One region of the Streptomyces sp. YJ-C3 genome, then DNA from elsewhere that is predicted to be linked to it. Evidence: predicted binding sites of a transcription regulator. Region 1 holds the regulator's gene; the other holds the start of a gene.
The links. Region 1 encodes HspR, which represses chaperone genes until heat shock. Its sites were predicted from a motif close to TTGAGNNNNNNNNNCTCAA; they were not measured.

Region 1 (14,424 bases):
CTCGCGCCGGGGGAGTCACTGGCCTTCATCGAGCAAGTGCTGGGAGAAACATGAACCGCAAGACCTCCGCCGGGGACTCGTCCGAACTGGCCTGGTTCAAGAGCAGCTACAGCAGCAACAGCAGCGAGGCCGACTGCGTCGAGATCGCCCACACCCCCGGCACCACCCACATCCGCGACTCGAAGAACCCCCACCGCCCCCACCTCACCGTGAGCGGCGCGACCTGGGTCGGGTTCCTCGCGGGTCAGCCCTGGAACTCGGTCAGGTCGATCGCGTAGAGCCGGAGGCCATCCGCCTCGCCGGTCGGTGTCAGGCCCAGCTTGCCCAGGACCTTCGGCGAGGACGTGTCGCCGTCGGCGATGGCGGCGACGACGCGGTCGATGCCCCGGTCCTGGAGGGCGAACTCCAGGGAGGCGTGCGCGGCCTCGGACGCGTACCCCTGGCCCCAGAACTGGCGCCCGAGCCGCCACTGGATACCGATGTGCCCGGCGACCGGCGCCGGAGCGTCCGGCACGTACAGGCCGACCGCGCCCGCCAGCTCGCCGGAGCCGAGCAGCTCGACGGCGAAGACGCCGAAGCCCTCGTCGTCCCACTCCTCCTCCCAGCGCTCGATGTCCTCGGCGGTCTCGTCGAGGGAGCGCGGGGCGCCGTCGCCGATGTGCTGCATCACGGCGGGGTCGGCCTGGATCTCGGCGAGGGGCGCCAGGTCGTCGTCGGGCGACCAGCGGCGCAGGAGCAGGCGGGGGGTGTGGATCTCGGTCATGTACCCATCCTGCGCCACGAGGGCGTCATCGGGTTACTCGCGGGCCTGGGCCTTCGCGGGGGCGGCCGCGTCACCGCTGTCCGCGCCCAGGCTCGCCAGCAGGCGCAGCCCGTCCTCGGCGGGGCTGCCGGGGGCCGCGGACAGCACCAGCAGTTCCATGCCGGACGCGTCGGGCAGCGCGAAGTTCTCCTGGTGCAGTTCGAGGAGTCCGACCAGCGGGTGCCGGTACGCCTTGCGGCCATGGGTGCGGGCGCGCACGTCCGCGCGGGCCCACAGCCGGCGGAAGCGCTCGCTGCCCATCGCCAGCTCGCCGATGAGCGAGGCGAGGCGGGGATCGTCGGGGTACTTGCCGGCGGCCAGGCGCAGGTGCCCGACCACGTCGAGGGTGCAGCTCTCCCAGTCCGCGTAGAGGCCGCGCTCGGCCTCCTCCAGGAAGATGTGCCGGGCCGTGTTCAGACCCGGCAGCGGACGCCCGTAGAGGAGCTGGACGAGACGGTTGCCGGCGAGCACGTCCAGGCGGTGGTCCATGATCAGCGCGGGTGCGTCGGTGACCAGGTCGAGGACGCGCAGCAGCTCCGGGCGGACCCGCCCGCCCGGCGCCTTCGCCCGGCGGCGGGGCTGCCGGGCGAGCCGGTGCAGGTGCCCGCGTTCGGTCTCGTCGAGGCCGAGGACGCGGGCGAGCGCGTCGAGGACCTGCTCGGAGGGCTGGGTCGCGCGGCCCTGCTCCAGGCGTACGTAGTAGTCGACGCTCACCCCGGACAGGTGCGCGACCTCTTCGCGGCGCAGTCCCTCGACGCGGCGGCGGCTGTCGGTGGGGATGCCGACGGACGCCGGGTCGACCCGGGAACGCCGGGTCCGCAGGAAGCTCGCAAGGTCGTCCATGCGGCCAAGTATGGCCGCGGCGGGCGCCCGTGAGGGTGGCCCTGCCGGTACCAGGAAGTCCCGTCCGACGGAAACGGCGCCCCTGAACGCCGGGCGCCGCGGCGCGCAGGATCAGGGCATCCGATCCGAAGCCCGATCCGAGGGAGCCCCCAGTGAAGACGCTGATCGTCCACGCCCACCCGGAGCCCACGTCGCTCAACAGCTCGCTGAAGGACCTGGCGGTGTCCACGCTGGAGGCCGCCGGTCACGAGGTGCGGGTGAGCGACCTGTACGCCATGAACTGGAAGGCGGCCGTGGACGCCGAGGACTTCGGCCCCGACGCCTCGACACCGCTGAAGGTCGCCCGGGACTCGGGCCGGGCCTTCGACGCCGGGACGCTCACCCCGGACGTCCGCGCCGAGCAGGAGAAGCTGCTGTGGGCGGACACGGTCATCTTCCAGTTCCCGCTGTGGTGGTACTCGATGCCCGCGATCCTCAAGGGCTGGGTGGACCGGGTGTTCACCTTCCACTTCGCGTACGGCGTCGGCGAGCACAGCGACACCAAGTACGGCGAGCGCTTCGGCGAAGGCACCCTCGCCGGCAAGCGGGCCCTGCTGTCGGTGACCACCGGCGGCCCCGAGTCGCACTACTCCGCGCGCGGCATCAACGGCCCCATCGACGACCTGCTGTTCCCGATCCAGCACGGCATCCTCTACTACCCGGGCATCGAGGTGCTGCCGCCGTTCGTGCTGTACGGCACCGACCGGATGACCGCCGAGGAGTACCCGGACGCCGCCAAGGCCTGGGAGCAGCGCCTGCTCACCCTGGAGTCGACCGAACCGATCCCCTTCCGGCGACAGAACTTCGGCGACTACGAGATCCCCTTGCTGCACCTGAAGGAGGGCCTGGAGCCCACGGGCCGCACGGGCTTCGGACTGCACGTGCGCGGCTGATCTCCGTCGACCGGGCAACCATTGCGGCCTCTCGGGTGTCTCCTTCTCGCTCCCACACGGGAGCGATCACCGATCACGATCCGGTCGACGCGCACCGTTCGCTGATCACGGCACCGAGAGGCCCGCCCCACCCATGCGCCGACTCCTGTCCGCGGCCACCACCGCGACCCTCGCCGCAGGCACCGCCCTGACCGCCACGGCCGTCGCGCCGGCAGCCCACGCGGCGACCTCCTGCTCGACGAACGTCTTCCAGCGCAGCTTCTACGCGAACACCTCGTTCTCCGGTACGCCGAAGAAGACCGACTGCGACTCCACGATCGACCAGAACTGGGGCACGGGCGCGCCCGCCTCCGGGCTGCCCACGAACAACTTCGGCGTGCGCTGGTCCGTCACCCGCGACTTCGGCTCCGGCGGCCCCTTCGCCTTCACCGCCTCCGGCTACGACGGCATCCGCGTCTACTTGGACAGCACCCGCAAGATCGACCTGTGGTCCAACACCGGCTCGTCCCGCACGAGGACCGTGAACCTGACCGTGCCCAAGGGCAAGCACACCCTGCGCGTCGACTACGTCAACTGGACCGGCACCGCCAAGGTCAAGTACACCTACACGCCCCGCACTTCGGCCACGTACGACAAGACCGTGCCGCTCGTCCCCGCCGACGCGAAGGCCTCGTACAGCACCAGCACCCGCAAGACGACGGTGAGCTGGGCGAAGAACGTGGAGATGGATCTCGCCGGGTACCGCGTGTACCGGCGCGCCGCTTCCTCCACCACCTGGGACAACATCAGCGGCGACATCACCGCCACCACGTACACCGACACCCCGCCCGCCGACGGCGGCCGGTACTTCTACCGCGTCCGCGCCGTCGACAAGGCCGCCAACCGCTCCGACGCCACCGCCGAGCTGGCCGTGACCACCGTCGACAAGGTCGCACCTGGCGCTCCCGGCGGCCTGAAAGTCACCCGGGCAGAGAGCAGCGTCGCGGTGACGTGGCAGGCCGTCGACGGCGCCGCGTCCTACCAGGTGCTGCGCTCGGCCACCGCGGACGGCACGTACACCGCCGTGTCCGCGTGGCTGACCGACGCGTCCTACCGCGACACGCCCTCGTTCGGCACCACCCGCCGCTGGTACTACCGGGTCGTGGCGCGCGACGCCGCGGGCAATGTCTCCGGGCCGTCCGCCACCGCCGACACCGGCGTTCCCGACGAGACCGCGCCCGGCCAGGTCCAGGGCGTCACCGCGGAGGCATCGACGGCGGGCAACAACGTCCGCTGGGAGGCCAGTTCGGCCGACACTGCGCACTACGAGGTGTGGGTGTCGACGCCGGAGGGGCCCGACCCGTCGGGTCCGCGCATCGTGTCCGGCACCTCGTACCTGGACGCCTCCGCACTCGTCGGTGTCGCCACGGAGTACCGGGTGTACGCGGTGGACGGGGCCGGGAACATCTCGCAGGTCTCGGCGTCCGCGTCGGCCACCCGCCCGAAGGCTTCCGCGTCGGCCGCGCCCGAGACCCCGACCGCGACCCCGTGGGACGGACTCACCCGCCTGTCCTGGCCTTACGCCGACAACTACGACGGCTACCGCGTGTACCGGCGCACGGAACCGAACGGCGCCTGGACCCGGCTGTCCGCGAAGGCCACCGCCCAGGTCTTCGACGACACGGCAGCCCCGACGGGCACATCCTGGTACTACGTGACCACGGTCGACCGCGACGGCCTCGAATCGGTCCCGTCACCCACGGCCACCGTGAACCGCCGCACCCCGGCCACGCCGGACGCACCAGCGATCCCGACGCTCTCCCTCTCCGCCCCCTTCACGGAGTGCACCGCCAACGACTGCGCGGGCCACGGCTACGGGCAGGACGTCACGATCACGGCGACACCCGCGGTGCAGCCCGGGCACGTGGCCGGTGGATACCGGTGGCTGGTGGGCGGCCCCGACGGATTCGTGCGGACCACCACCGAGGGAAAACTGACGTGGCGTCCGTCATCCACCGGCACCTACACCGTGCAGGTCGAGGTCAGTGACGCCTACGGCCGCTACGGATGGCCCGCGAGCGTCACGTTCAAGGTCGGCTGACCGGCACCTCACGCACGCGAGAGGGGCCCGGAGGTTCTCACCTCCGGGCCCCTCTCACCTGTTCTCGCCTGTTCTCGCCTGTTCTCGCCTGTTCTGGGCGGCGCGCTACGCCTCCGGCGACCGCTTGGGCCGCCACACCACCAGCGCGCTGGTCTGGTGGGCCTCCTGGTACGGCACCAGGTCGCGGCGGTACGAGGCATGCACCGCCGCCTCACGTTGCTGCATGGCGGCGGCGGCTCCCTCCACGGCGGCCGAGAGTTCGGCCACGCGGGACTGGAGCGCCGCGACCTGGTTCTCCAGCTCGATGATGCGCTTGATGCCGGCCAGGTTGATGCCCTCGTCCTGCGACAACTGCTGGACGGTGCGCAGCAGTTCGATGTCGCGGGCCGAGTAGCGGCGGCCGCGCCCGGCCGTGCGGTCGGGCGAGACCAGGCCGAGGCGGTCGTACTGGCGCAGGGTCTGCGGATGGAGGCCGGAGAGCTGGGCCGCCACCGAAATGACGTACACCGGAGTCTCTTCGGTGAGTTCGTACGGGTTGGTGCGACGCCGGCCGTCCATCTCGCTCAAGCTCCCTTCGCGGCCTGGAACAGTTCTGCCCGCACATCGGTGTCCTCAGTCGCCTTGCGGAACGACTCGAGGGCCGAACGGGCCTCGTCGGTCAGGTCCTGCTCCTTGGGGACGGCCACCTCGACCGTCACCAGCAGGTCTCCCCGCGTGCCGTCCTTGCGGACCGCGCCCTTGCCGCGGGCCCGCATCGTCCGCCCGTTCGGCGTGCCCGGGGGCAGCTTCAGGGTGACGGCGGGGCCGCCGAGCGTGGGCACCTTGACCTCGCCGCCGAGCGTCGCCTCGGTGAACGTGACGGGCACGGTCACCGTGAGGTTGTCGCCCTTGCGGCCGAAGACCGGGTGGGCGTCGACGTGGACGACGACGTACAGGTCGCCCGCGGGGCCGCCCCGCTCACCGGGTGCGCCCTTGCCGCGCAGCCGGATGCGCTGGCTGTCGGAGACCCCGGCGGGGATCCTGACCTGCATCGTGCGCGACGACTTGGCGCGGCCCGAGCCCTTGCAGACCTCACAGGGGGTCTCGGCGATGAGGCCGCGGCCCTTGCAGTCCACACAGGGGTCGGTGAGGGAGAAGCCGCCTCCGCCGCCCCGCGAGACCTGCCCGGTGCCGACGCAGGTCGGGCACACGCGCGGCGTGCCGTTCTTGTCGCCGGTGCCGGAGCACGCCTTGCAGGGGGCCTGGGAGGACATCCGCAGCGGGACCGTGGCCCCGTCCACCGCCTCGGTGAAGCTGAGCGTCACCTCGGACTCGATGTCCTGGCCGCGGCGCGGCTGGGTACGGGTGCCCGCACCCGCGCCGCCCCGGTTGAACAGGCCGCCGAAGACGTCGCCGATGCCGCCGCCGAACCCGCCGGAGCCGCTCTGGCCCTGGCCCTGGGCGCCGCCTCCGAAGAGATCGCCCAGGTCGAAGTTGAACGAGCCGCCGCCGGCGCCGCCGGGTCCCGGACGGAACCCGCCGTTGCCGAACAGGGCCCGCGCCTCGTCGTACTCCTTGCGCTTCTTGGGGTCACCGAGGACGTCGTTCGCCTCGGAGATCTCCTTGAAGCGCTCCTCCGCCTTGGGGTTGCCCTTGTTGGCGTCGGGGTGGTTCTCACGGGCGAGCTTGCGGTACGCCTTCTTGATCTCGGCGTCGGTGGCGTCCTTGGGGACGCCGAGGACCTTGTAGTAGTCCTTCTCGATGAAGTCCTTGGTACTCATCGGCCTCGACGTCCCTCCTCACTCACATCGGTTGTCACGCGGATGACGTCAGCCCTCGTCCGGGCCACCGCTCTCCTTCTCGTCCGCCGAGGACTCGGCGGACTCGCCGGCGCCGTCGGCCTTCGCCTGGGCGCCCGGCTGCGGCTCGGCCACGGCCACCCGCGCGGGGCGGATGGTGCGCTCGCCGATCCGGTAGCCCGGCTGCAGGATCGCCACGCAGGTCGTCTCGGTGACGTCCGGCGCGTACGAGTGCATCAGGGCCTCGTGGACCGTCGGGTCGAAGGGCTCGCCCTCCTTGCCGAACTGCTGCAGGCCCAGCTTCGCCACGACCGTCTCGAGCGAGTCGCCCACGGACTTGAAGCCGCCGACGAGCTCGCCGTGCTCACGGGCGCGGCCGATGTCGTCGAGGACCGGGAGCAGCTCGGACAGGAGGTTCGCGACCGCGATCTCCTTGACCGTGACGCGGTCCCGCTCCACCCGACGACGGTAGTTCTGGTACTCGGCCTGCAGCCGCTGGAGGTCCGCGGTGCGCTCGCCGAGCGCGGTGCGCACCTGGTCCAGCTGGGCGGTCAGGCCCACATCCTGCGCGGATGCCTTCGTTGCGTCCCCGGCCGGGGCCGCCGGGCCCTCCTGCGTGGAGGGCTCGGCGGCCTTCGGCGCCGCGTCATCAGGGGTGGCGCCGGAGGGGACGTCGGGCTGCTCGGCGTCGCCGAGACCCGGGGTCTCCTCTGTCATCAGGCGGCGCCGCCCTTCGCGTCGGGCTTCTCGTCGTCCACGATCTCGGCGTCGACGACGTCGTCGTCCTTGGACATGTTCGGCGCGTCGGCGTCCGGACCGGCACCCTCGGCGCCGGCCGCACCCGCGGCCTGGGCGTCGGCGTACATGGCCTGGCCCAGCTTCTGCGAGACGGCGGCGACCTTCTCGGTGGCGGTGCGGATCTCGGCCGAGTCGTCGCCCTTGAGCTTCTCCTTCAGCTCGCCGACGGCCTCCTCGACCTCGGTCTTCACATCGCCCGGGACCTTGTCCGCGTTGTCGGCGAGGAACTTCTCCGTCTGGTAGACGAGCTGCTCGCCCTGGTTGCGCGACTCGGCGGCCTCGCGGCGGGCGTGGTCCTCCTCCGCGTACTTCTCGGCCTCTTCGCGCATCCGGTTGACCTCGTCCTTCGGCAGCGAGGAGCCACCGGTGACGGTCATCTTCTGCTCCTTGCCCGTGCCGAGGTCCTTCGCGGTCACGTGCATGATGCCGTTGGCGTCGATGTCGAAGGCGACCTCGATCTGCGGGACACCGCGCGGGGCCGGCGGCAGACCGGTCAGCTCGAACATCCCGAGCTTCTTGTTGTACGCCGCGATCTCGCGCTCGCCCTGGTAGACCTGGATCTGCACCGACGGCTGGTTGTCCTCGGCCGTCGTGAAGATCTCCGACCGCTTGGTCGGGATGGTCGTGTTGCGCTCGATGAGCTTCGTCATGATGCCGCCCTTGGTCTCGATACCAAGCGACAGCGGGGTGACGTCGAGGAGCAGGACGTCCTTGACCTCGCCCTTGAGGACACCGGCCTGCAGGGCGGCGCCGATGGCGACGACCTCGTCCGGGTTCACGCCCTTGTTGGCCTCGTTGCCGCCGGTCAGTTCCTTGACCAGGTCGGCGACGGCCGGCATACGGGTCGAGCCACCGACGAGAACGACGTGGTCGATCTCGGAGAGCTGGATGCCCGCGTCCTTGATGACGTTGTGGAACGGCGTCTTGCAGCGCTCCAGCAGGTCGGACGTGAGCTGCTGGAACTGGGCGCGCGTGAGCTTCTCGTCCAGGTGCAGCGGGCCCTCGGCGGACGCCGTGATGTAGGGCAGGTTGATCGTGGTCTCGGTCGAGGACGAGAGCTCGATCTTGGCCTTCTCGGCCGCCTCGCGCAGACGCTGGAGCGCCATCTTGTCCTTGGCGAGGTCCACGCCGTGACCGTTGTTGAACTGCTTGACCAGGTAGTCGACGACGCGCTGGTCCCAGTCGTCACCACCGAGGTGGTTGTCACCGTTGGTGGCCTTCACCTCGACGACGCCGTCGCCGATCTCCAGCAGCGAGACGTCGAAGGTGCCGCCACCGAGGTCGAAGACGAGGATCGTCTGGTCGTCCTTGTCGAGGCCGTACGCCAGGGCGGCGGCCGTCGGCTCGTTGACGATACGCAGGACGTTCAGGCCCGCGATCTCGCCGGCCTCCTTCGTCGCCTGACGCTCCGAGTCGTTGAAGTACGCCGGGACGGTGATGACCGCGTCGGTCACCTTCTCGCCCAGGTAGGACTCCGCGTCGCGCTTCAGCTTCTGCAGGATGAAGGCGCTCATCTGCTGCGGGTTGAAGTCCTTGCCATCCAGGTTGACCTTCCAGTCAGTGCCCATGTGGCGCTTGACGGAACGGATGGTCCGGTCCACGTTCGTGACCGCCTGGCGCTTGGCGACCTCGCCGACGAGCACCTCGCCGTTCTTGGCGAAGGCGACGACGGACGGCGTGGTCCTGGCGCCCTCTGCGTTGGTGATGACGGTGGGCTCACCGCCCTCCAGAACGCTGACGACGGAGTTAGTCGTGCCCAGGTCGATGCCGACCGCACGTGCCATTTCAATTCCTCCAGCTAATACTTGAGTGGAACTGACTCAAGACTGCAACACCGGCCCCCTCGCCGTCAACAGACCTGAGTCCCGCACGCTCAACTTTTATCCTGCGCTTATGGGCAGCCTTCCCGGGGAAACCCGCCTGACCTGGCCTTTCGCAGATTCGCCAGCGCTCCGGACGCGGCACAAAAGACGGCATCCGAGGCCCCGGGAGGCGGGCAGGACCCTATGTCGCTCGCCGGATTCCCGACCCCGGGGCTGAAGACTTGTGCGCCCGATGTCCGGTACGCGCGATGTGAGGAGCCCAGGTGGAGCCGCCCCGGGTAGCCGTCCTGATGACCAGCCACGACCGCCGCGCCGCCACGCTCGCCGCCCTCGACGCGCTCGCGGCCCAGTGCGGCCTGCCGCCCGGCACCCGGGTACGGGTCCACCTCGTCGACGCCGGTTCGACGGACGGCACCGTCCGGGCGGTGCGCCGCGCGCACCCCGGCGCCCAGGTCGCGGTGGCCGGCCCCGATGTCCTCTGGGGCCAGGGCATGCGCCTGGCCAGCCGCAACAGCCGCGCGGCCGGCAGCCCCGAGCCGACGCACCAGCTGTGGCTCCACGACGACGTCCGGCTCGCCCCGGACGCCCTCGCCCAACTCCTGGACACCTCAAGGGAGTTCGACGACGAGGCGGTAATCGTGGGCGCCGTCCGCCACGACGGCGTCACCACCTGCTCCGGCCGCCGCCGCCACGGCCACACCCTCGACCTGGTCGAACCGTCCGGCGGGCCCGAGCCCTGCGACACGTACGACGGCGACGTGGTCCTGCTGCCCTGGGCCGTGCGCGAACGGGTCGGCGACATCGACAAGGTCTTCCGGAACGGCCTGGGCGACCACGACCACGGCTTCCGGGCCCGCCGCGCGGGCGTCGCCGCCTACGTCGCCCCGCGCCACGTCGGCGACCGCCCGGCCGGCCCGGCGCCGCGGGCGTCCCGCGAACCCGGCATCGGGGTGCGCGAGGCGCTGCGGCGGCGGGTCTCGCAGCGGGAGTTCCCGGTGTGGCAGTGGTGGGTGTACTGCTGGCGGCACACGGGGGTGCGGGCGCCGGTGCTGATGGTGGCGCCGTACGTGGTGACGGTGGTGCGGGCGCTCGCGGCCGGCCGCGGCACGCGGTGACCGGCCCGCGGGGCCGTCACAGCTCGTCGTTGTCCGGGTCGTACGCGTTGTAGAGGTGCTTCGGCAGTTCCTCGTCGCGCCGCAGCGCCTCGAACAGCTCCGCCGCCTGGTCCTCGACCGGCGTGTAGCGCCCCCAGTAGTCGGGGTGCTCCACGCTCGGGACCGTGACGATGGCGGTGCGGTCCTCGGGCACCTTCCCGGCCGCCTCCGCGAGGCCGTACAGCTCGCTCAGCGAGTCGAGGTCCTTGTCCGCGGTGAGCGAGGAGGTCACCGCGTCGAGGACCGGGTAGAGCCGCGTCGTGTGGTCGAGCAGCCCCGCCTCGCGGACCTGGGCGAGCAGATCGCGCACGAACTCCTTCTGCCGCTCGATGCGTTGCAGGTCGCTGCCGTCGCCGACGCCGGTGCGGCCGCGGACGAAGACGAGGGCCTCGGCGCCGTTGAGGTGCTGCTCGCCCTCGTCGAGGACGACATCGCCGTGCGGCACCTTCATCCGCTCGGGCACCTTCACGTCGACGCCGCCGAGCGCGTTCACGACCTTCTTGAACCCGGTGAAGTCCAGGACCACGTGGTGGTCGACGCGGACCCCCGACAGATCCTCGAAGGTGCGGATCGCGCAGGCCGCGCCGCCCCGCTCGAAGGCCCAGTTGAACTGCGCGTACTCGGGCTCGCTGCGCTCCCCGTCGGGCAGCCGGCAGGCCGGGATGTCCACCATCAGATCGCGCGGCACGCTCACCAGCGCGGCCCGCTTCCGGTCCGCCGACAGGTGCAGCAGCATCGTCGTGTCGGAACGCTGGCTGTCCTTGGTGTTCTCGATGTCCGAGCCCATGACCAGGATGTTCTGCGCGCCCGGACGCAGCGCCACCGGGCGTTTGCCGTGGTCCGCGTCGAGGGCCCGGTCGGTCGCCCAGTCGGTGCGGATGTTGCCGTTCAGCACCGCGTACGCGAGACCGCCCGCGCACACGAGGGTCAGCAGGAGCACCCCGGCACCCAGGGCGCTCCAGCGCACCCGGCGGCGGGCGAACAGTCTTGTGCGCAGAAGACGCAGATCACGTAGTGCCATGCAGGAGCCCTTCCACGCCGCGGGCGGTCCGCGCGGCCGTCCCCTCGACCGTGTACCGCTGCGCGTCCGCCCGGCAGGCCCGACGCAGGCACGCCAACCGGCGCGGCCGGGTGAGGAGTTCGGCCACGGCGGCCGCGTAGGCGCCCGGCTCGTCGGGGGCGACGACGGCGTTGCGGCCGTCGTCCAGATAGCCCAGCTCGGCTTCCGCGCACGGCCACGGTGTGGTGACCAGGGGCGTGCGCAGGGCGAACGAGTCGACGGCGTGCGGGCCGACGGCTCCCGGCACCAGCATCACCTCGGCCGCCGCGCCGAGCAGCGCCGCCCGCCGCTCCCCCACGTCGCCGGCGTACGCGACCGGTGGCCCGTGCCGCTCGACCGACGCGCGCCGCGGACCGTCCCCGGCGACGAGCAGCCGGAACCCGGGCAGCCGGGCGGCGAGCGCGTCGGCCGCGGCGAGCAGGAACGGGGTGCGTCCGGCGTCGAGGCCGCCGAGGTACAGGCCGGTGAGCCCGGGGGTGAGCCCGTGCCACGCCCGCAGCCGCCGCACCTCGCCCTCGGTGACCCGGTCGCGGGCCGCCGCCAGGGCACGGACGCGGCGGGGGCCGGGGAAGCCGTCGGCGACGGCGGCACGGGTCCGCTGCGTCACGCGCGCTCCGCGGACCGGGTCAGGGCGGTGTAGAGCTGCTCGGTCCGCTCGACCCACGCCGTCTCCCCGTACCGCTTGTCGTGGACCGCCCGGCAGTGCTCGCGCAGCGTGGGGAAGATCCGTTCGGCGGCGCCCAGGGCGGCGGGCAGCGAGGCGTCCCGGGCGGTGACGGTGCCGGTCCCCTCGGCGCGCACGACGTGCGGCAGGGACGTCCCCTCGAAGGCCAGCACGGGCACCCCGGCGGCCAGCGCCTCCGCGTAGACGCGCGGCACGCCCTCGGGCCGGCGGCCGGGCAGGACGAGTCCGCGGTACCCGGGCAGCGCGGTGCGCAGCGCGTCGCGCCCGACCGCGCCGAGGAACCGCACGGACGGCGGCGCGGCCGCGCGGCAGGCGCGCTCCAGCGGTCCCGCGCCGATGACGTCCAGGCGCCGTCCCGCGGGCCAGCGGCGCAGCAGGTCGAGGATGCCCTCGTCGGGGGTGAGCCGTCCGGCGAACACCCAGGCGTCCTCGGCCGTGGTCGCCGAACCGTCCGCCAGGGGGACGAAGTTGGGGACGAGCGCCAGCCGCTCGGCCGGCATCCCGGCCCGCGCGTACGTGTCCCGGCTCGGCTCCGACAGCACGACCGCGCGATCGGCGCGCCGCAGCAGCGGGTCCTCGCGCACCCCGCCCCGCTGGGCCCACGCGAGCGGCAGCGTGGCAAGGCGTGACCCCCGGTAGCAGCCGTGCCGCACGCCGGCCCACCGGTCGCCGTCGAGACACCGGGTGCACGGGGCGCCGTCCCGGTACAGGACCGCGGCCGCGCACAGCGGACGGTAGTTGTGCAGGGTCGCCACCAGCGGTCCCGTCCACTCGGCGGCCCAGGAGCGGCCGAAGTTGGGGAACAGGTTGTGGACGTGCACCACGTCCGGCGCGAAGGCACGCAGCGCGGACAGCGGGCTGCGGCCGTGCCCGGTGGCGACGGTGACGGCGCAACGGGCCGCGTACCAGGGCGCGTTCTGCAGGTGGTCGGTGCGGGCGGCGACGAGGCGCACCTCGTGGCCCGCGCGGCCGAGGGCGGCGGCCTGGTCGAGGACGGCCTCGTTCTCGCCGCCGGGTCCGGCGGCGCCGTAGAAGCTGTGGACGAGCGCGACTTTCATGCGAACGCCGCCTCACGCGCGACACCGCACCGCACGAGGGTCAGATCACCGCCGAACTCCCCTGCTCCGGCGAGCACCTGGGGAAGTTCCGGCTCCTGGTCCACCTGCAGCAGCACCCGCTCCCCGGGCGCCACGACGTCCTCCCAGACCCCGTCGAGGCGGCGCATCCACGTGCCGTCCCGGTCGCCGAGCGCGTACGGCAGCACGCGCCAGTCCAGGTCACGGGCGGCGGCCCGGCGCACCCCGGCCCGGGGCCCGCCGAACGGCTCGAAGGAGACGATCCGCCCCCGGTAGCCGCAGCGCCGCAGCGCCCGCCCGAAGCCGCCGTCCTGCCCGCCGGAGTCGAGCACCAGGTCGATCTCCCACTGGGCGAGCTGCCGTACCAGCTCCCGCATCCGGCCAAAGGTCATCATGCGTCTGCTCCCTTGCGTGTACGTGGACGGGAAGGCCCCCGCGCCGGGCGGGGTGTGCCTCAGGCGTCGGCCCTCAACAGGTCGACCCGCTCGGCCTCGGCCCTGCGCACCCGTCTGCGGCCCCCGTAGACCGGCACCCGCAGCAGCAGCACCACCGCCACCAGCGCCGCCCCGCCCAGCCACCACACCAGCGACGCCCCGACGGCCCCGCGGTGCAGCAGCACCCCCGTGGTCGTGCCGAGCGCGGCGGCGGCGCCGAGCACCACCGCCGCCCCGGGCGCGGTGAGCCCGAGCCGGCGCAACCGGTGCGCGATGTGGTCCGTGCCCTCGCGCAGCACCCCGCGTCCGGCCCGCCGCCGGGAGACCACCACCAGCACGATGTCGGCGGTGACGACCACGGTCAGCGCGAACAGCGCGGCCGGTGCCTCGGGCGCCTCGTGCCCGGCGTTCACCAGCAGGGCAGCACAGGCCACCAGGAACCCGGTGAACAGGGAGCCGCAGCCGCCCGGGGTGACGCGGGCCGGATGCCAGTTGTGCATCAGGAACCCGGTGAGCGAGGCGGCGAGCAGGCCGAGGACGACGGCGAGCGGGCCGAGGCCCTCCGCCCCGGCGCACGCGCACAGGCCGAGCGCGGTGATGACGCCCACCACGCCCATCGCGCCGTCGGAGTGGTCCAGCAGGCTGAAGGCGTTCGTCACGAAGACGATCCACAGCACCGCGAGCGCGCCGGTCAGGAAGCCGAGGTGGGTGCCGTGCACCACCACGCTGGCCGCCCCCGCCTCCACGATGATCCGGGCCCGCGCCCCCATCGGCCGCAGGTCGTCGAGCAGGCCGAGCAGGGCGACGGCGCCCGCGGCGAGCAGCAGGGTGCCCGTGGTGGAGCCCAGCGGGACGAGTCCGGTGGCGGCCCCCGTCCCCGCGACGAGGCCGGTGGCCCCGGCCACGGCGACGCCGCCGAGGCGCGACGCGTTCCGGTTCCGCGCCGCCCGCCGCCCGCC
Region 2 (14,424 bases), 1.3 Mb from region 1:
CGAGCGGGCCGTGGCCGGGTACTCCCTGCTGCTCGGCGACGGCCATCCCTTCTCCGCGGGTGTCCTCGGCAATCTCGCCCTGGTCCACGCCGAGTTCGGCGACCGCGACGAGTCGCTGCACATGGCGGAGCGGGCCCTGTCCCGGATGCGCGCGGCCGTCGGGGACCGGCATCCCTGGACGCTCGGGTGCTCGATGAACACCTCGGGTGCCCGCGCCCTCGCCGGCGATGTGGACGGCGCGGCGGAGCTCAGCCTCAGCACCGCCGAGACGGCCGGGGAGGTGCTCGGCGGGCGCCATCCCCTGACGCTCTCCGCGGGGGCCGCCTACGCCACCGATCTCCGGCTGCTGCGCCGCGGCAAGGAGGCGGGCGAGCGGGAGCAGGAGGTCATCCGCGCCCTGTCCGACACCCTAGGCGACCAACACCCCCACACCGTCAGCGTCCGCCGCCGCTTCCGCCCCTACTGGGACTTCGAACCCCAGCCGGTGTAGCGGCACACCCGGGTCGTCCGGACGCAGCAGGGCCCGGCACCCCCGAGGGGTGCCGGGCCCGACCGGTGTACGGGGGGCGAGACCTACGCCTCGAACACCTCACGCACCAGCTGCTCCTGCTCCGCCTGGTGGCGCTTCGCGGAGCCCACCGCCGGCGAGGAACCGTGCGGGCGGGAGATGCGGCGCAGCCGCTCGGCGCCCGGGACGTCGGCGCCGACCGCCAGGTCCAGGTGGTCGATCAGGTTGAGCGCGATGAACGGCCAGGCACCCTGGTTCGCCGGCTCCTCCTGCGCCCAGATGTACTTCTCGGCGTTCGGGTACTTGGCGATCTCGGCCTGGAGCTCGGTACCCGGCAGCGGGTACAGGCGCTCGACGCGGATGATGGCGGTGTCGGTGACACCGTTCTTCTTCCGCTCGGCCTCGAGGTCGTAGTACAGCTTGCCCGCGACGAAGACGACCTTGCGGACCGCGTTCGCGTCCACCGCGTCGTCGCCGATGACCGGACGGAAACCGCCCGACGTGAACTCCTCCACCTTCGACGCGGCGGCCTTGAGACGCAGCATCGACTTCGGGGTGAAGACCACCAGCGGCTTGTGGTGCGGGTTGTGCACCTGCCACCGCAGGAGGTGGAAGTAGTTCGACGGGAGCGTCGGCATCGCGACCGTCATGTTGTTCTGCGCGCAGAGCTGGAGGAAGCGCTCGACACGGGCCGAGGAGTGGTCCGGGCCCTGGCCCTCGTAGCCGTGCGGGAGCAGCAGGGTGACGCCGGACGTCTGGCCCCACTTCTGCTCGGCGGCCGAGATGTACTCGTCGACGACGGTCTGCGCGCCGTTGACGAAGTCACCGAACTGCGCTTCCCACATCACGAGGGACTCGGGACGCGCCAGCGAGTAGCCGTACTCGAAGCCCATGACCGCGTACTCGGAGAGCAGCGAGTCGTAGACGTTGTAGCGGGCCTGCTCGGGGGAGAGGTACAGCAGCGGCGTGTAGTCCTCGCCCGTCTCGCGGTCGATCAGCACCGCGTGGCGCTGGCCGAACGTGCCGCGGCGCGAGTCCTGGCCGGACAGGCGGACCGGGGTGCCCTCGAGGAGGAGCGAGCCGACGGCGAGGGTCTCGCCCATGCCCCAGTCGATCGTGCCGTCCTCGATCATCGCGGCACGGCGCTGCAGCTGCGGCAGCAGGCGCGGGTGCACCGTGACGTTGTCGGGGATGTTGACCTGGGACTCGGCGATGCGCTTGACGACCTCCTGGGAGATCGCGGTCTGCACGGCCACCGGGAACTCGGCCTGCGGGTCCGGGTGCTGGGACTCGCCCGGGTGCGCGACGGCCTCGCGGACCTCGGTGAAGACCTTCTCCAGCTGGCCCTGGAAGTCCTGCAGCGCCTGCTCGGCCTCTTCCAGGGTGATGTCGCCGCGACCGATGAGGGACTCGGTGTAGAGCTTGCGCACCGAGCGCTTCTTGTCGATCAGGTCGTACATCAGCGGCTGCGTGAACGCCGGGTTGTCCGACTCGTTGTGACCGCGGCGGCGGTAGCAGATGAGGTCGATCACGACGTCCTTGTTGAACGCCTGGCGGAACTCGAAGGCCAGACGGGCAACGCGGACGACGGCCTCGGGGTCGTCGCCGTTCACGTGGAAGATCGGCGCCTCGATCATGCGGGCCACGTCGGTGGCGTACATGGAGGAGCGCGACGACTCCGGGGCGGCGGTGAAGCCGACCTGGTTGTTGATGACGATGTGGACCGTGCCGCCCGTGCGGTAGCCGCGCAGCTGCGACATGTTCAGGGTCTCGGCCACGACGCCCTGGCCCGCGAAGGCCGCGTCACCGTGCAGGGCGACGGGCAGGACCGTGAAGTCCGTGCCGCCCTTGTTGATGATGTCCTGCTTGGCGCGGACGATGCCCTCGATGACCGGGTCGACCGTCTCCAGGTGGGACGGGTTCGCGGCCAGCGAGACGTTGATCTGCTCGCCGTCCAGGCCGGTGAAGGTGCCCTGGGCGCCCAAGTGGTACTTCACGTCGCCGGAGCCGTGCATCGACTTCGGGTCGAGGTTGCCCTCGAACTCGCGGAAGATCTGCGCGTACGACTTGCCGACGATGTTCGCCAGCACGTTCAGGCGGCCGCGGTGGGCCATGCCGATGACGACCTCGTCGAGGCGGGCCTCGGCGGCGGAGTCGATGACGGCGTCGAGCAGCGGGATGACCGACTCGCCGCCCTCGAGGGAGAAGCGCTTCTGGCCGACGTACTTGGTCTGCAGGAACGTCTCGAAGGCCTCGGCCGAGTTCAGGCGGCGCAGGATCCGCAGCTGCTCCTCGCGCTCCGGCTTGGAGTGCGCGCGCTCGATGCGGTCCTGGATCCACTTGCGCTGCTTCGGGTCCTGGATGTGCATGAACTCGACGCCGGTGGTGCGGCAGTACGAGTCGCGCAGCACACCGAGGATGTCGCGCAGCTTCATCATCGACTTGCCGGCGAAGCCGCCGACGGCGAACTCGCGCTCCAGGTCCCACAGCGTGAGCCCGTGCTCGGTGATGTCCAGGTCGGGGTGCTTGCGCTGCTGGTACTCCAGCGGGTCGGTGTCGGCCATGACGTGGCCGCGGACCCGGTAGGAGTGGATCAGCTCGAAGACGCGGGCGGCCTTGGTGACGTCGTCGTCGTGCGAGGCGTCGATGTCCTTGAGCCAGCGGACCGGCTCGTAGGGGATGCGCAGGGCCTTGAAGATCTCGTCGTAGAACTCGTTCTCACCGAGGAGGAGGTTCGCGACGATGCGCAGGAACTCGCCGGAGGCGGCGCCCTGGATGACCCGGTGGTCGTAGGTCGACGTGAGCGTCATGACCTTCGAGATGCCGAGCTTGTTCAGCGTGTCCTGGGACGTGCCCTGGAACTCGGCCGGGTAGTCCATGGAGCCGACGCCCATGATGACCGACTGGCCGGGCATCAGACGCGGGACCGAGTGGACGGTGCCGAGGCCGCCGGGGTTGGTCAGCGAGACCGTCACGCCGGAGAAGTCGTCCATCGTCAGCTTGCCGTCGCGGGCGCGGCGGACGATGTCCTCGTAGGCCTGCCAGAACTCGAAGAAGTTCAGCGTCTCGGCCTTCTTGATGCCGGCGACGACGAGCTGGCGGTCGCCGTTCGGCTTCACCAGGTCGATGGCCAGACCGAAGTTCACGTGGTCCGGCTTGACCAGGGTCGGCTTGCCGTCCTTCTCCTGGAAGGAGTAGTTCATCGACGGCATGGCCTTGATGGCCTGCACCATCGCGTACCCGATGAGGTGCGTGAAGGAGATCTTCCCGCCGCGGGCGCGCTTCAGGTGGTTGTTGATGACGATGCGGTTGTCGAACAGCAGCTTCACCGGGACGGCGCGCACGGACGTGGCCGTGGGGACCTCGATGGACGCGTTCATGTTCTTCGCGACGGCGGCGGCGGGACCGCGCAGCGTCACGAACTCGGGGCCGGCAGGGGCCTCGGTCGTCACTGGTTCAGCCTTCTTCGGTGCGGGGGTTGCGGGAGCGGGCTTCGCGGCGGGCGCGGGAGCCGGAGCGGCGGCAGCCTGTGCGGGAGCTGCGGCAGCGGGCTTCGCGGGGGCCGGAGCCTGAGCCGGGGCCTGCGCTGCGGGCGCGGGCTGGGCCGGGGCCGGAGCCGCGGCGGGGGCCGCGGGCTTCTGGGCCGGCGGCGCGGTCGGCGCAGCCCCCGCGGCCGCGGCACCGGGCTTGTAGTCGGCGAAGAAGTCCCACCAGGCTCGGTCTACCGAATTCGGGTCCTGGAGGTACTGCTGATAGATCTCGTCGACGAGCCACTCGTTGGGACCGAAGGCGGCGGCAGGGCTTTTGCCCTGCGCGGCTTGGTCGGTCTCGGTGGAGATGCTCGAGTTACTGGGGGACTGTGGCGACACGGCGGTAACCGCCCTCTTCCGCTTCTCACAAGGTGATGGACAGCGGGAATAAAGGCTACGCCTCCATCAGCGGCACGTGCAGACCGGGCCGGTGATCCGTCGCGTAAGTCACACTGGAAGCAGGGTTTCGGGCCGAGAAATGGCGGGAAACAAGCGGGGTTCCGGTACGTTCGGGCGCGCGCCCGGCGTGCTCGTGTACGCCTGCGCGCGGCTTGACCCGTGCCTGACCGAAACCCTACGTCAACTTTGCGTTCGGGGCTCTCCCGGAAGAGTGACCTTGATGCGGCAGCCCCGAGTCGATTCGGCCACACCTATCCGGCCGCCGTGGAGGTCCACGGCCCAGCGGGCGATGGCGAGGCCGAGGCCCGTGCCGCCGTCCCCCTTGCCCTTGGCCGTGTTTCCGGCGTTCCCCCGGTTGAAGCGCTCGAAGACCCGGTGCCACTCCGACTGCGGGATGCCCGGACCCTCGTCCAGCACCTCCAGCTCCAGGGACTCGGGGTAGGGGCCGCGCCGTGCCTGCACGGTGACGCGGCCGTGCGGCGGGGAGTGCTTCACCGCGTTGTCGATGAGATTCGCCACGACCTGGTGGATGCGCTCCGGATCGGCGTGCGCGGTCAGCTCGGGCGGCGAGACGTCGAGGTGGAGATGGACGTCCGTACGGGTATGGGTGCCGGAGCCGGAGGCGATGCCCGCGCGCTGGGACACCGCCATGTTCGCTTCCTTGAGCACGCCCGACAGGTACGGCCAGACCTCGAAGCGGCGGGCCTTGAGCGGGACCACGCCGTTGTCCAGGCGGGAGAGGTCCAGGAGCGTCTCGACCAGGCGGCCCAGGCGCTCCGTCTGCTTGAGCGCCGTGCGCATCGTCTCGGGGTCCGCGGACATCACGCCGTCCACGACGTTCTCCAGGACCGCGCGCAGGCCCGCGATCGGGGTGCGCAGCTCGTGCGAGACGTTCGCGACGAGCTCCTTGCGCTGCTCGTCCTGGGCCGCCAGCTCGTCGGCCATGCGGTTGATCGTGACCGCCAGGTCGCCGAGCTCGTCACGGCGGTCCGCACCCCGGACGCGGCGCGTGTAGTCGCCGTTCGAGATGGAGCGGGCCACCGTGTTCATCTCGTCGAGCGGCGCGGTGAGGCTGTGCGCCACGAACTGAGTGATCAGCAGGGTCGCGATGATCGAGAACACGGTGATGAAGCGCAGCTCCGTCGCCGTGTACATCGCCACCATGAGCAGGCCCGTGGTGATGAAGACGGAGACGACGACGAGCGTGCCGAGCTTCGCCTTGATCGAGAACGGCCGCAGACCGCCCGACGCCCAGTGCGCGGTGAGGGGATGCGGCCGGTGGGGGCGGCTGTACGGTGCCCGGTCCCCGGCGCTCATGGGGTCGGCGTCTCCAGCGCGTAGCCGACACCGTGCACGGTGCGGATGCGCTCCGCGCCGATCTTCCGGCGCAGCGCCTTGATGTGGCTGTCGACGGTGCGGGTGCCCGAGGCGTCGGCCCAGTCCCAGACCTCGGCGAGCAGCTGCTCGCGGGAGAGGACGGCACGGGGGGTGTTCGCCAGGCACACCAGGAGGTCGAACTCGGTCGGCGTCAGGTGCACGTCCTCGCTCCTGACCCGTACGCGACGCTGCGCGTGGTCGATCTCCAGCTCGCCGAGGCGGAGGATGCCGCTGCGCGGGGTCGACGCGGCGAGGGCCGCGCGCTCGACGCGGCGCAGCAGCACGTGGACTCTCGCGGCCAGCTCCCGCATGGAGAACGGCTTCGTCATGTAGTCGTCGGCGCCGACGCCGAGCCCGACGAGCATGTCCGTCTCGTCGTCGCGTGCCGTCAGCATCATGACCGGCACCGGTCGCTGCGCCTGCACGCGGCGGCAGACCTCGAGCCCGTCGAAGCCGGGCAGCATGATGTCGAGAATCAGCAGGTCCGGCTGCCATGCCTCGGCCGTGTCGACCGCGGCCGGCCCGTCCTGCGCGGTTTGCACGAGGAATCCCTCGGCCCGTAGCCGGGCGGCGATGGCGTCCACGATCGTGGGGTCGTCCTCGACGACGAGAATCCGTCGCTGGGCACCCGGGGTCGCCGTGCTGCCGTTCTGGGAGGTGTGTGTCTGCTCCATCGCCCCGCCCCTGAATGCGCGCCTTCGTGACGCGCTTGACGCTTGAATGATCTGGGTTTCGGACGTCAGCGTACGGGGAGTTACCGCCGGTCGGCTACGCGGCCCGTACTGCGAGGTGCACCACGTCGGGTACGCCTCGGACAACGGGGATCTCTTCGGTGCGGACCGCCTGGAATCCGGCATTCCGCAAGGTTCCTTCAAAATTTGCGGAGGGCTGTGCGGACCAGACGGCCAGCACGCCGCCCGGGTTCAGACGGGCCCGGCAGGCGGCCAGCCCCGCGGGTGAGTAGAGGCTGTTGTTGTCCTCGGTGACCGTCCAGTCCGGGCCGTTGTCGATGTCGAGGCAGAGGGCGTCGTAGGTCGTCGCCGTCGTGCGGACGTGCTCCACGAGGTCGGCCTCGACGATCTCCGTGCGGGGGTCCGCGACGGCGTCGGCGGACAGCGGGGCCAGGGGGCCGTCGAGGTGCCAGCCGATGATCGCCGGTTCGCGTTCGACGACGCTGATGCGGCCCCAGCGCGGGTTCGCCGCCGCGTGGGCCAGGGAGAAACCCACGCCGAGGCCGCCGATCAGGACGGCGGGCTCGGCCCGGTCGGCGGGCAGTGCGGCCAGCGCCGCGTCGATCAGCAGCCGCTCCGAGCGGCCGTCGGACGTGTCCATCAGGAACGTGCCGTTGGCGATGATCTGGAGCAGGTCGCCGTGGCGGCGCAGGACGACTTCGCCGTAGGGGCCGTCGCGGCGGTCCAGGACGACCGGGATGTCGAGCGGGTCGGGGCCTTCGGCGAGGTACGTGCTGCTCATCCGGCCATCCTCGCGCAGCGTGGGGGCGGCCGGCAGGCCTTTTCGGCCGGGCGCCGGCTGCCGCGGCCGGCCGCCGCGGCCCGGCCGGTGCGGACGGCTTGCGGACGCGGCCGGGGCCTGTGAGGTTGCTGTGGATCGCGTCTCACGTGGCGTCCGTCATAGACAGCGGTGCCGGGTGCGGCGAAGTGTGGGGTGGATCTGTACGAAAGGGGTGCCCCACGTGGAACCAGGCGTGACGGCCGGTGTCGAGGCGACACCCCCTCCCGACGTGCACGGTCCGCTGAACGGCATCCCGGCGCAGCCGCGGCCCCCGGCGCCGGAGGCGGCGCCGCGCAGGCGCTCCATACGGTTCCCGGCCGGCCGGCTGCTGCCGACGCCGACCGGGACCCCGTTCACCTTCGCCTACACCGCCGTGCTCCTCGGCACCTCGCTGTTCATGGAGTTCGCGAACCCGGACACCGTCGCGGCGGCGCTGCGGGCCTCCAGCACCGATGTCACCCATCTGGCCCAGTCCCCGCTGCTCGTCCTGGTGGCCAGCGCGCTGTGGATCGCGGGCGGCATCACCTCACCGTTCGTGATCGCCTTCGTGGTCGTGCTGACCGCGCTGGAGCGGCGCATCGGTGGGCTGCGCACCGCCGGTGTCTTCCTGCTCGGCCATGTCCTGGCGACCCTCGCCACCGAGATCCCGGTGGGCCTGTCGGTGATGGCGGGCCATCTCCCCGACAGCTCGCTGCACCGCCTCGACTACGGCATCAGCTTCGGCGTCGCCGCGAGCATCGGGGCACTGGCCGGGCTGCTCGCGCCGTGGCCGCGCCGGCTGGTCCTCGGCGGGTTCGGGGCGATGCTGGTCGAGGACCTGATCGCGTTCACCGACCCGATGACGAACTGGGGGCATCTGCTGGCCCTGGCGATCGGCGTCGCCACGTGGCCGCTGGTGCGCCGGTGGCGGACCCGGACGCGCCGGGCGTCCGCGCCGGGCGTGCGCTCGTCCCGAAGCGCACGACGCAGTGCCACAGCTGCTTGAGGTACTGCAGGACCTCGTCCGGTGTCCCGTACGCCGCCCAGTTCCCGGGTGATCTGACCGCGTCCGCGGCGGCCCGTCCGACGGCGGCCGCGTCGACGGCCCCGTTGTCGCCGTCCGCCACGAATCGTTCGCGCACGCGCGCCGCGACCGACGGCAGCGCGGGGCCGCGGAAGTCCGCGAGGTCCGGGTCCGGGACGTCGGGGCGCAGCTCGAACCCCGTGTGCCACTCCACGGGAAGGCCGATGCCGGTGAGCAGTTCGCCGGTGCGGGTGCCCCGGAACGAGGGGTCGAGGACGAGCGCCTCGGCGTCCCTGCGCAGGTCCACGTCGCCGTGCACCTGCGCCTCCACGTAGAAGTCGAGGGACCGGCCGACCCGGGGCGGCGCGGGCGGGTGCGGCAGAGCGTGGATCACCGCCGCCGGATCAGTGCCCGAGATCCCCAGCGACTGCCCGCTGTCCGCCGCGTCGGCCACCAGCGCGGCCAGCACCGGGTGCCATGCGTCGAAGGTGCCCAGGGCGGACGGCCCGACGTGGCTGTCCCCGAAGCAGAACGTCGACCGCTCGCCCACCCCGGCCCGCAGCCGCACATGGCACGAGCCGAACCGGGGAGCGGCCCCGTCGGCGTGCCGCATCACGTTCAGGGCGCCGTACTTGGGCCGCTCCACGGCGCCGGCACCCGTGTACGCCCCGCCGAACAGCCGCTCCTCCCAGCCGTCGCGCAGGCCGCCCGGGTGCGCGGTGCGGCTGCCGTTCGACAGGCCCGTCTCGTACTGGCCGCGGTACCGGCCGTCGGCGGCGAGCCGGTCGGCGACGGTGCTGCGCCGGTCCGCGAGCAGCCGGTCCGGATGGAAATTGAGGGTCACGCGCGCGTGGGCGCGCAGATTCGCGATCAGGGCGGCGGCCGCGTCCGGGCCGACGCCCCGCTCCCGCAGCCGGGCCAGGGCGGGGTCACGGCCCGCGCGCCCCGCCGCGCGCAGATGGCGCAGGGCGGCGTCCTGCGCGGCGGTCAGCAAGATCGTGGGCGCGGTCATCGCCGCAGTATCGGGCGGGCCCGCCGCGCCCGGCAAAGGAATTCGCCGGTGCTCCCGGGCCCCTCGCGGGCCGCCCGACCGCCTGATCAGGCCCTAGGTGTATTGACTCGCAGCGTTGTTGACGCGGCTGATGGGTGGGTGGCCGCCGAGTGCGGTGTGGCAGCGGTGGTGGTTGTAGGTGTGCAGGAAGTCTGCCAGGGCTGCTGTTCGTTCGTCGTTTGAGGTGTAGGGCCGCAGATAGGCCCATTCGTCGAGCAGGGTCCGGTTGAAGCGTTCGACCTTGCCGTTGGTCTGCGGCCGGTAGGCGCGGGTGAGTTTGCCGGCCGCCCCCAGGTCGGCCAGAGCCTCGCGCCAGGCGAAGCTTTTGCGGTAGGGCCAGGCGTTGTCGGTCAGGACCCGTTCGACGTGGTCGATGCCGTGTGCGGTGAAGAAGGCTGCCGCCCGCCGGAGGAAGGCTGCGCAGGTGGCGGCTTTCTCGTCGGGGTGGATCTCGCTGTAGGCGAGGCGGGTGTGGTCGTCGACGGCGGAGTGGATGTAGTCGAAGCCCATGTTGTTGCGGGTGACGCGGCCGGCCTGACGGCCCAGGACCTTGTGGCCGCCGCCGTCGGGGATCCGGCCGAGCTTCTTGACATCGACGTGGATCAGTTCGCCGGGCCGGTCTCGTTCGTAGCGGCGGATGACCTGCCCGGTGGGCCGGTCCAGGAAGGCCAGGCGGTTCAGCCCGTGGCGGGCCAGAATCCGGTGTGTGGTCGAGGCGGGCAGGCCCAGGATCGGGCCGATGCGGGCGGGTCCGAGCTTGCGGTCCTGGCGCAGCCGACACACCAGTTCCTCGGTCGTCGCCGCAGTGCGGTGCGGTGTGGTGAGGGGACGGCTGGAACGGTCATGCAGTCCTTGCTCGCCCTCGGTCCGCCAGCGGCGAACCCACTTGTGGGCCGTGACGCGCGAGATGCCCATCTCGGCCGCGACGTGCGCGACCGGACGGCCTGCGCGGACACGCTCGATGAGAAGCCGCCTGCCGAGAACGGTCAGCCGGGCATTACGGTGGGACACGAAGACCTCCGTGCGGTGCAGTCCTAGACAGCTCCACCACACCGGAGGTCTTCGCCATGATCAAGCCCAGTCGGTGTTAACAACGCTCGTGATCAATACACCTAGGCGCCCGCGTGCTTCGCGTTCGTCAGCGGTGCCACGATCCGCCAGCCCACCGACTCGTACAGGAGCCGTCCGTCGGGGGTGCAGGCGAGCACCGCGCGGGTCGCGCCCAGGGCGTGGGCCGCGGCGTGCAGCGTGCCCATGATCATCGTGCCGAGGCCCTTGCGGCGGTGGTGCTCGGACGTCTCGATCTGGTCGACGACCGCGCTCGCGCCGGTCGGGGCGACCTGGCCGCGCGCGGCGAACGCCCCGTCGGTGTCGGTGAGCAGGACGCGGGTGACGCCGGAGCGGGTCCAGGTGCGCAGCCGGTAGCCCGCGGGGACGTCCGGCGCGGCGGTGGCCGTCAGCTCCCGCGCCATCAGGAAGTCGCCCGAGCCGTAGGGGCGCCACTCGGGTCCGAGCCACGGCAGCACGCGCTCGGGGTCGGCGAAGACCTTGAGGTGGAAGGCGCGGGCGTGCGTCGACTCGGCCGCCTTGCGGACGTCGTCCTCGCGCACGCCGTCGTTCGTCGCGCCCAGGACGTGCCGGCCGACGTGCTCCTCGAGCCCCACATGGATCGTGTACCCCCAGGGCTCGGCGAGCGGGGGAGTGGCCCCGCGCGAGACGACCCAGCCGTCGACCCAGTCCCGTACGAGATCGTCGCCCGCCATGTGCACACTCCTCGGCCCGTGCGGCCTGTAATGGTCCGTTGCCTGGAGAGAACCTTACGAGGGTCGATTTCCGCTGTGACAGAGGCGATCGCTGAGAGCGAACGCGTGCTGGGGAACATCCACGGGCGCTCGTGCATTGAGTCGACATAGCTCAACTTGACTGCCGAAGGGGAGATCATGGCTTCGACGTCCACACCGCTCACCTTGCCCGTGCTGCCGCTCGACGACGAGGTCGTGCTGCCCGGAATGGTGGTGCCCCTGGACCTGAACGACACGGACGTACGCGCCGCGGTGGAGGCCGCCCAGGCCGCCGCCCGGTCCAGCGGATCCGGTGGGGGAACCAAGCCGAAGGTGCTGCTTGTTCCACGCATCGACGGCACGTACGCGAACACGGGGGTGCTCGGCACCGTCGAGCAGGTGGGACGCCTCGCCGACGGCGACCCCGGCGCCCTGATCCGCGCCCGCGGCCGCGTCCGCATCGGCGCGGGCACCACCGGGCCGGGCGCCGCCCTGTGGGTGGAGGGCCTGACCGTCGAGGAAGAGGTGCCCGAGCCGCTGCCCGGCTCCGTGACCGAGCTGGTCAAGGAGTACAAGGCGCTCGCCACGAACTGGCTGAAGAAGCGCGGCGCCTGGCAGGTCGTGGACCGCGTCCAGCAGATCGACGACGTGTCCGCGCTCGCCGACAACTCCGGCTACTCGCCCTTCCTGAGCACCGCCCAGAAGATCGAGCTCCTGGAGACCACCGACCCGGTCGCCCGCCTGAAGCTGGCCACCGCGCAGCTGCGCGAGCACCTCGCCGAGCAGGACGTCGCCGAGACCATCGCCAAGGACGTCCAGGAGGGCGTCGACAAGCAGCAGCGCGAGTTCCTGCTGCGCCGCCAGCTCGAAGCGGTCCGCAAGGAGCTGCGCGACCTGAACGGCGAGGCCGAGGGCGAGGAGTCCGACGACTACCGCGCCCGCGTCGAGGCCGCCGACCTGCCCGAGAAGGTCCGCGAGGCCGCGCTCAAGGAGGTCGAGAAGCTGGAGCGCTCCAGCGACCAGTCCCCCGAGGGCTCGTGGATCCGCACCTGGCTCGACACCGTCCTCGAACTGCCGTGGAACGAGCGGACCGAGGACCAGTACGACATCCCGGGCGCCCAGAGCGTCCTCGACGCCGAGCACTCCGGGCTGCAGGACGTGAAGGAGCGGATCACCGAGTACCTGGCCGTGCGCAAGCGGCGCGCGGACCGCGGGCTCGGCGTCGTCGGCGGGCGGCGCGGCGGTGCCGTGCTCGCGCTCGTCGGCCCGCCCGGCGTCGGCAAGACGTCGCTCGGCGAGTCCGTCGCGCACGCCATGGGCCGCAAGTTCGTCCGCGTCGCCCTCGGCGGCGTACGCGACGAGGCGGAGATCCGCGGCCACCGGCGTACGTACGTCGGCGCGCTGCCCGGCCGCATCGTCCGCGCCGTCAAGGAGGCCGGGTCGATGAACCCGGTCGTGCTCCTCGACGAGATCGACAAGGTCGGCTCCGACTTCCGCGGCGACCCGGCCGCGGCCCTGCTCGAAGTCCTCGACCCGGCGCAGAACCACACCTTCCGGGACCACTACCTGGAGGTCGAACTCGACCTGTCCGACGTCGTGTTCCTCGCGACGGCGAACGTGCTCGAAGCCATCCCGGAGGCCCTGCTCGACCGCATGGAGCTGGTCCGCCTCGACGGCTACACCGAGGACGAGAAGGTCGTCATCGCCCGCGACCACCTGGTGCCGCGCCAGCTGGAGCGCGCGGGTCTCGACAAGGACGAGGTCGTCATCGGCGAGGACGCGCTGCGCAAGCTGGCCGGCGAGTACACGCGCGAGGCCGGCGTGCGCAACCTGGAGCGGTCCGTCACGCGGGTGCTGCGCAAGGTGGCCGCCCAGCACGAACTCGGCGAGCGGGAGCTGCCGTTCACCGTCGGCGCGGACGACCTGCGCGCGCTCGTCGGACGGCCGCACCACGTGCCCGAGTCGGCGCAGGACCCGGCCGAGCGGCGCACCGCGGTGCCGGGTGTCGCGACCGGTCTCGCGGTCACCGGAGCGGGTGGTGACGTGCTCTTCGTCGAGGCGTCGCTGGCCGACCCGGAGACGGGCGCGGCCGGTCTGACCCTGACCGGTCAGCTCGGCGACGTCATGAAGGAGTCGGCGCAGATCGCGCTCTCCTTCCTGCGCTCGCACGGCGCCGAACTGGAGCTGCCCGTCGCGGACTTGAAGGAGCGCGGCGTGCACATCCACTTCCCGGCGGGCGCGGTCCCCAAGGACGGGCCGAGCGCGGGCGTCACCATGACGACCGCTCTCGCCTCGCTGCTGAGCGGGCGCCTGGTCCGCACGGACGTGGCGATGACCGGCGAGGTGTCGCTGACCGGGCGGGTGCTCCCCATCGGCGGCGTCAAGCAGAAGCTGCTCGCCGCGCACCGGGCCGGCATCACCACGGTGATCATCCCGAAGCGCAACGAGCCCGATCTGGACGACGTCCCGGCGGAGGTCCTGGAGAAGCTGGACGTGCACCCGGTGACGGATGTGCGCCAGGTCCTGGAGCTGGCCCTGGCTCCCGCCTCCGCGGACGTGGAGGTTCCGGTCGCGGCGTGACGGACGCGGGCGGATGACGAAGGCCCGGCCCCTTCCCGGGGGCCGGGCCTTCCGCGTGCTCCGAGGGCGCCGACCGGTCCGGGCCCGTGCGGGCTCTGCCCCGGACCCCGGTCCCCGATCGCCGGACGGGCTCGAACGGTCAGCCGTTGGCGAGCGCCTGGACCCGGTCCAGGGCGCCGTTGAACTTGTCGTGGTCGCCGACCGTCGGGCCGGTCGAGGTGTACTGCCACATCGTCTGGACGCCCCAGCCGGCCGGCAGGGTGCCCACGGTGGAGGCGTAACGGGCGATCCACAGCGGGTTGGTGGAGCCGAACGCGCCGGAGTTGCCGGTGCACTGGGTCCACCAGCTGGTGGCCGTGTAGATCACGGCGTCGCGGCCGGTGCGCGCCTTGTACTGGTTCACGAAGTCCCGGATCCACGTCACCATCGCGGCGGCCGTCTTGCCGTAGCACGCGGCGCCGTACGGGTTCCACTCGATGTCGAGCACACCCGGCAGCGTCTTGCCGTCCTTGGACCAGCCGCCGCCGTGGTCGACGAAGTAGTTGGCCTGGGTGGCCCCGCTCGTGGTGTCCGGCGTCGCGAAGTGGTACGCGCCGCGGATCATGCCCACGTTGTACGAACCGTTGTACTGCTGGGCGAAGTACGGGTTCGTGTAGTACGTGCCTTCGGTGGCCTTGGTGTAG

Region 2: lon (endopeptidase La) is a predicted target of HspR. The motif match lies at 11,280-11,298, and genes of this name have one in related genera.

What each region holds. Positions count from the first base shown of each region.
Region 1 is NZ_CM132685.1:193,366-207,789, reverse strand. Features, by position in the region: gene ACVHNB_RS00930 (helix-turn-helix domain-containing protein) at 1-54, shown strand, start outside; gene ACVHNB_RS00925 (DUF397 domain-containing protein) at 51-278, shown strand; gene ACVHNB_RS00920 (GNAT family N-acetyltransferase) at 245-763, opposite strand; gene ACVHNB_RS00915 (helix-turn-helix transcriptional regulator) at 797-1,645, opposite strand; gene ACVHNB_RS00910 (NAD(P)H-dependent oxidoreductase) at 1,798-2,577, shown strand; gene ACVHNB_RS00905 (PA14 domain-containing protein) at 2,711-4,657, shown strand; gene ACVHNB_RS00900 (heat shock protein transcriptional repressor HspR) at 4,763-5,215, opposite strand; gene dnaJ (molecular chaperone DnaJ) at 5,221-6,417, opposite strand; gene grpE (nucleotide exchange factor GrpE) at 6,466-7,152, opposite strand; gene dnaK (molecular chaperone DnaK) at 7,152-9,017, opposite strand; gene ACVHNB_RS00880 (glycosyltransferase family 2 protein) at 9,347-10,171, shown strand; gene ACVHNB_RS00875 (LCP family protein) at 10,188-11,231, opposite strand; gene ACVHNB_RS00870 (glycosyltransferase) at 11,218-11,877, opposite strand; gene ACVHNB_RS00865 (glycosyltransferase family 4 protein) at 11,874-13,013, opposite strand; gene ACVHNB_RS00860 (class I SAM-dependent methyltransferase) at 13,010-13,426, opposite strand; gene ACVHNB_RS00855 (MraY family glycosyltransferase) at 13,486-14,424, opposite strand, start outside.
Region 2 is NZ_CM132685.1:1,459,548-1,473,971, forward strand. Features, by position in the region: gene fxsT (FxSxx-COOH system tetratricopeptide repeat protein) at 1-490, shown strand, start outside; gene ACVHNB_RS06510 (multifunctional oxoglutarate decarboxylase/oxoglutarate dehydrogenase thiamine pyrophosphate-binding subunit/dihydrolipoyllysine-residue succinyltransferase subunit) at 574-4,377, opposite strand; gene ACVHNB_RS06515 (HAMP domain-containing sensor histidine kinase) at 4,618-5,676, opposite strand; gene ACVHNB_RS06520 (response regulator transcription factor) at 5,751-6,488, opposite strand; gene ACVHNB_RS06525 (spermidine synthase family protein) at 6,583-7,287, opposite strand; gene ACVHNB_RS06530 (rhomboid-like protein) at 7,508-8,311, shown strand; partial or broken gene ACVHNB_RS06535 (DUF3626 domain-containing protein) at 8,340-9,341, opposite strand; gene ACVHNB_RS06540 (IS481 family transposase) at 9,435-10,391, opposite strand; gene ACVHNB_RS06545 (GNAT family N-acetyltransferase) at 10,493-11,143, opposite strand; gene lon (endopeptidase La) at 11,321-13,741, shown strand; gene ACVHNB_RS06555 (lysozyme) at 13,881-14,424, opposite strand, start outside.